2 regions of the Clostridium sp. Marseille-QA1073 genome follow, and region 1 is predicted to be linked to the other one. Evidence: riboswitches for the same ligand, from Rfam matches in the RefSeq annotation. Region 1 holds a riboswitch; the other holds the start of a gene.

The links. A riboswitch is a leader RNA that binds a small molecule or an ion and turns the genes downstream of it on or off. The one in region 1 is predicted to bind lysine.
Region 2: it holds a riboswitch for lysine, as region 1 does, so the genes downstream of both, kal (3-aminobutyryl-CoA ammonia lyase) here and ACY1IQ_RS02845 (APC family permease) in region 1, are expected to answer to the same signal.

What each region holds. Positions count from the first base shown of each region.
Region 1 is NZ_JBSVQM010000002.1:214,900-218,337, reverse strand. It holds gene ACY1IQ_RS02850 (amidohydrolase) at 1-856, opposite strand, end outside; gene ACY1IQ_RS02845 (APC family permease) at 861-2,189, opposite strand; lysine riboswitch at 2,416-2,598, opposite strand; gene ACY1IQ_RS02840 (ArsR/SmtB family transcription factor) at 2,771-3,097, shown strand; gene ACY1IQ_RS02835 (flavodoxin family protein) at 3,198-3,438, shown strand, end outside.
Region 2 is NZ_JBSVQM010000013.1:47,597-51,034, forward strand. It holds gene kdd (L-erythro-3,5-diaminohexanoate dehydrogenase) at 1-122, opposite strand, end outside; gene kce (3-keto-5-aminohexanoate cleavage enzyme) at 385-1,212, opposite strand; gene kal (3-aminobutyryl-CoA ammonia lyase) at 1,313-1,693, opposite strand; lysine riboswitch at 1,809-1,987, opposite strand; gene ACY1IQ_RS12715 (hypothetical protein) at 2,835-3,353, opposite strand.

The sequences.
Region 1 (3,438 bases):
ATAGTTTTAATACACCTTTTGATAAGAATTTTTCATCATATTGTCCTGTCTTATGCTCAGTTTCAAGATAAGCTTTGAAATCATTTATATTTTGAAAATTGTATTGGTGACTATATCTTAATTTTAATTTTTTATTATCATAAATATTATGAATTATATTGAACATTCTTTTAAAATCATTGCCAATGATATCACATGACTGAACAGAGGTTATTCCAACACTTAAAGCATAATTTGCAGCTTTTATAAATTCGTTTTCTTTCTCTTTATCATCTTTTTTGGGAATAACTGATTGAATAACACGGACAGCATTTTCATTGAATATACCGTTTGGCTTTCCGTCGTTTCCAACTTCAATTACACCACCATCTACAATAGTATTTTCATCTACACCTAGTACTTCTAAAGTTTTAGTATTTCCTACTGAAACATGTCCACATACTCTATCAAAGACAATTGGAATTTCTGTAGAAATTTTATCTAAATCAAAGCGATTTAATAGACGCTTTTCACCAGAAGTGAAGTAATCTTGATTCCACCCTCTACCACTTAAAACTGTTATATCTTTATTTTCTTCTATAAATTTTTTACCCAACTGAATAATTTCATCAATTGATTTAGCGGATGTTAAATTACAGGAACTCATAGCATCTCCTATATGTGACATATGAAGATGGCTGTCGTTAAAACCTGGCAAAACAGTTTTTCCCTGAAGGTCTATTATATTATCAGCAATATTTTTTAAGATTTCCTCATTGGTACCAACCTGCTGAATAACACCATTATCAATAAAGATTGCCTCCTGAAAATTATTTTTTTCAACATAAATTTTGCAGTTTTTTAAAATTGTTTTCAAAATATCATCCCCTTATATTTTCTTGTGCAGTTTTATTTTTTCTATCAAAATAGAAGTAGAATAATGTACCAATAGCTGGCACGACTAAACCAATAATTGAGGTTTGAGGATCTTCAATAAAGGTATTTACCATTAACCCTACAAAGATAAAAGTTGTTAAGATTACTGTAATAGGATAGCCAATCACTTTATAAGGTCTTTCTACATTAGGACGTTTTTTCCTGTAAATCATAACTGCGTATACACCTAAAGTATTAAACATCATTCCTGAGAATACAACTAAAGAAGTTAATTGATTTAAGTTTCTAAGTAATACGAGTATCACAGATATTACACATTGTACTATTAAAGGAGCATAAGGAACTTTATGCACCGGATGCAATTTTCTAAAACTTTCAAAGAAATGACCTTGTTCACTCATTGCATAATACATTCTTGGGAAGGCTAGTATACAACCATTTAAAGCTCCAAACATAGCAACTACCATTCCTATTACAACTAAAATACTACCAGTGTTTCCTAGCAATTTTTCTGCTGCATAAGTTCCTAAATAATATTGATTATTAGATATTAAACTTTCAATTTCATCAATAGGTATAACCTTATATATAGAATAATTAAATAATGTATACAGTGCTGTTATGGAAAGGATAGAAATAATGATAGCAAGGGGTAAATTTTTCTTAGGATTTTTTACTTCTTCAGCTACGGTATTTAAATTAGTCCAGCCTTCGTATGCCCACAAGCTTGCTACTACAGCAAAGGCTACCATACTAATAATTGAGCCAAAGCTTGCATCTGCTGTCTTGGGAACTAGGTTTAAATCAGGTGATACTTTTCCAAATAAAAGTCCTAAGATCATTATGATTCCAATAGGAATTAATTTTGCAATCATAGATAGACTTTGTAGTCTAGAACCAAATTTAACACCAAAATAATTGACAATGGTCAATGCTATGATTAAAAAGATAGCAATAATTTTAATCGTCCATTCTTCAAGAGGCATAATAATGGTTAAAGCACTTGGTAGTGCAATTGCTATAGCAGCAATAGAGCCAGGACCACCGATTAACCAACTATTAAAACCACCTAAAAAACCAACCATAGGTGAATAGGCCTCACTTAAATATACAGTTAGTCCACCAGCACGGGGATCTGAAGCACCTAGCTCAGCATAACAAATACCACCTAATAGAGAAACTAAGCCTCCCAAAATCCAGCTTAATAAAGCCAAGCCAGGACTCATTCCAGTTCTCATTAATACATATGAGCCTAGATAAAAAATACCTGATCCTACCATTATACCTCCTAAAATACTGACCCCACCAAACAGACTAATTTCTTTTTAAAACCTGAATCCTTTACTTGAGTTAAATCATTTGAATTATTAGTCATATATTCATCCTCCTTTTTAAGCAATTAATCACAATGCCCGTTCATTAAATTTACAATATTGTAAAAAATTAAAATTAATAGTAAAAATAAAAACACCTAACAGGTCTGTCAGGTGCTTATATGCGTATAGCAAAGCTAAAGACATTCCTCTCCTTTCTGGCTCAATGTGAGATAGCGCAACATCAAAGTATCGAGCAAATACGATGATGACAGTCCTGTACCTATTAAATACAGACCCAGCATCAGATTTTGGTATCTGAAACTTCGGCGACGGCTCCTTTCACTATATGTCATAGGTTTCCGACCTCGATATAGTTAATATTAGCAATCGCGCCTCTACCCCACCCTTAAGGATGAGGATTTTTATGAAATTTTAATTTTTGATATCATAACATGATATTTACGTCTTGTCAACTTTATATAATTATATATATTTAAGGGACGGTTCATAATAATATTTATAAATTATTATTGACATATGCATGAATGTGCATATATAATCTTAATTAGGTGATAGATATGAATGAAAATGATTTAATTTTAGACTGTGCCAAAGAAATAGAAGAAAATATTGATTTTGAATTTTTTAAGACTTTGTTTGACCCAGTACGATGTGATATTATGAAATATCTTGCTGTTAACGGCACTAAGAATATCAAAGATATTTCTGAAAATTTTACACAGGACCGTTCAGTTATTTCAAGACATTTAGAGTTAATGCATAGATATGGGATAGTCAATAAAACAAAAGAGAATAGAAGTGTTTTTTATGAATTGAACGATAGATATATTCTTGAAAAATTCGAATTAACAGCAACCAATTTAAAAAAATTAATACAGCAATAAAATTTAAAAAGGCAGATATGCCTTTTTAAAAACGTTATAATGTGCATGTGTGCGCATAAAAGTATTTATTCACTGGATTAACTGAAAGGAAGTAATAAATATGAATATACTATCTGTTTTAGCAAGTCCCCGAAAGCAGGGAAACACAGCTATTTTATTAAGAGAGTATTTAAAAGGTGTAGAGGATTTAACATCATCAGCCCAAATAGAAACAATTTATCTCCAGTCAAAAAATATACAATGCTGTACAGGCTGCAACACCTGTCAAAAAAGTAGTCAAAGTCAATGTGTATTAAAGGATGATATGCAGGATATTTATAAAGATGTGGAAAAAGCAGATG
Region 2 (3,438 bases), on a different contig from region 1:
ACGTCGATAAGTATTTCATTATCGTAAATCTCCATGTCATTGTCTATTTTAAGCGCTGGTTGTGGTAAAACACCTTTTGGTTCTATAACTCTGTGAGTTCCATATTTACATCCTTTTTTCATAATTTAGCTCTCCTTCCCTATGTTCCTCTAAATTTTAAAATTTAAATTGTAAAGTAGTATTTTTCTTAAGATTACGTTTTAAATATGTTGAAGCTTAAATTATCTAATTTAATTTACAATCAAGATAGTTAGCACAACTTGAAATTTGCACGCTAAATTCATACAAAATTCTTTTCTCTTAATTATTGATGATAAAATTACAATAATTAAAGATTCAACATTACTTTAAAACGATAACATTTATGTTAATTTTAATGTCAAACTATTTAAGTGGTTTAAGTCCTAGTATTTCTCTTGCTTCAGCTGGAGTAGCTACTTCTCTTCCAAGTTCTTTAGCAATTCTTACAACTTTCTCAACTAGTTCTGCATTAGACTCAGCCATAACACCTTTTGATACGTAAACATTATCTTCAAAACCTACTCTAACATGTCCACCATCTAATATCGCCATTGTAGCTAATGGGAATTCATTTCTTCCTATCCCTGCAACTACATAAGTACTTCCAGCTGGAATACTTTCTTTCATGAATACAAAATCTCTCATTTCAGCACTTATGCCACCGTTTACACCCATAACAAAATTAAAATGCATTGGTGCTTTTATGTATCCTTTTTTGTGTAGTCTTATAGCCATATCTATCATTCCCTTATCGAAAACTTCGATTTCTGGCTTAACATCTAGCTCTATCATTTTTTGTCCAAACTCTTTTATTGTGTTTTCAGTATTAACAAATATTTCGTCTCCACCAAAGTTACAAGTTCCGCAATCTAATGTTGCCATTTCTGGACGCAAATCTACTGGTTGAAGTCTTTCTTCATTAGTCATTCCTACTGCTCCACCAGTTGAAGGTTGAATTATAGCATCTGGACATCTTCTTCTAATTTCTTCGATACAAGCTCTGAATCTTTCTTTATCTTGAGTTGGAGTTCCATCATCTTCTCTTACATGTAAGTGAATTATACTAGCTCCAGCTTTGTAAGCCTTTTCAGCTTCAATTCCAATTTCTTCAACAGTGTAAGGAACATTCTTGTTGTGTTCTTTTGTCACTTCAGCACCACATATTGCTGCAGCAATAATTAATTTTTCCATTTTCTTTTCCTCCCACATTGGATAATATTGTTATTTTTTTAACAAATCTTTTGCAATATTCCCTGCATTTTTTTAATTACAAAGAATTTTTAGTCTTTTACTATTTTCTTTTTTTATCTTTTGGAACAACACAGATTCCTGTTGCTCTACAAACAACTATTGGTTCTTCTAATACATCACAAGCTGAATCATTTATATCTGGTCTTGGAGCTATAACTTTTCTAGCTTCAAAAGTCATTTTTCTTGAAGTATTTCCTACGTGTACTATTTCTCCAACTGCTTCTATATAGTCTCCTGCATAAACTGGTGCCATGAATTCGATGTTTTCATAAGCTTTAAAAAGTCCTTCGTCTCCATCGTTCAATATTAGTAATTCTGTTGCTACGTCACCAAATAATTGTAACATTCTAGCTCCATCAACTAAGTTTCCACCATAATGTGCGTCATGTGCACTCATTCTTAATCTTATTACTGATTTCATTTTTAGTACCCCCTGTTAATTTTTTTAAAAATAAAAGGTACTGAAACTTTCAGTACCTTAAACAATCCTAATTATATAATGGACTATAGATGTAACGAAAATTTCTCATCCTCATCACATAAATAGCTCATCATAATATCTTATGACAGTGATAGAAAATTTGCTTCCTATCCCCAAGTAATATACTTAAGAACAAGTATACCCTTTCGGCGTGTAAATCCTTCGCATATATCATCGGAAGTTCCTTTCCTTAGCATATATATACTACCATTCACTCGCTCCTCTATTTACGAACAATATTTAATTTTTAATAATTTGTGAACATATTATGTCCACCCTATGTATTATATTATATTATTTATAATTTAAAAAATCAATCATATTTTCTGAAAATTTTATTTTACTTTAACATTTAATAAATTATTCATAAATTTCTCTTATATTCTCGACAATATAAATTGAATTTTTACAGCATATTCGACATGTTGTAGTTTATTATAGTTTTTTGTAAAATTTTAATTTACATAAATATTTCCAAATAATATTTTTATAATTCGCACCTTTAATATTATATTCATATATTCTTCTAAATACAACTAAATCATTTAACTTTTAACAAATATTTTTTTTCGACAAAATATGATCTTTATGAAATAATAGTTAATCAATTGAAATTTTAAAACAACTCACAACTTAAAATAATGCAAAATTCACAATTATGCTTAAAATTAATCCTTACAAGTTAATTTCTTAGACTTTTTTATTTACAGTAGAATTACTAGTTTTTATATGAAGTTATTAAATGACTTCAAAGACAATCAACTAATTTTTAATTTTTAGTTTATAATAAAAATATTCTCAATTGTGAATGAAAAAAGTAGTAAGCGCTTCATTAGTTTTTTTTTAAATAATCTATCTCCATATCTTTAATCAATTGAGAATTGATGATGAACAATTGACAATGCGGAGGAAATTAGTTTTAACAAACTAATTTCTTAAAATAGGTTCTTAATAAAAGTGATTATGTCACTTTAAAAATAAATCAATTAAAAACTTCTCTTATAAGGGAAAATTATCTATAAATTCTTCATTCTTAATTATTAAATCTCAATTAAATAAAGACGTGACTTTGTCACGTCTTCTATATGTCCCATTCTAATTTTTCCCACATTAGTACATTATCAGGATATTGTTTTCTTACAGAATTAAGAAAAATTTCAAAATTTCTTTTAGTCCATCTGCATTTTATACTTGAACATCTATCTAGATATTCTTTAAAGAAGTCTTTTAATGTATTTTCTAAAGTAATTGTCTTTTGTATTGTATTATCATTATCTACTAGTAATATTAAAAGTTTCTTTTGCTTTGTTAAGTTAATCATAATTTTTAGTGAGTATGCATCATTATAATTAAACCAAACTGAATAATAACCATCTTTATATTTTCCTCTAATTTTAATTAAAAGATATAGAGATTTAACTTTATTATTACTTACAAAGGCGCCCCTAAACGCTATAGTCGAGTACTCGCTATACCCTTCAATATTAGAAATACAATCCTTTATAACTATTAAAGTAAATCCTTTTACTAATTTTCTATCTTCTATTAAAGATACAGAATCTTTAGGTAATGTTTTAATGGTTTCAAATAACTTAATCATATTACTATTTATAAGCAAATTAACTTAATACATCGATAAATAATTATAGAGTTCCAGAGTATATTTTCTATAAAAACAACTTAAC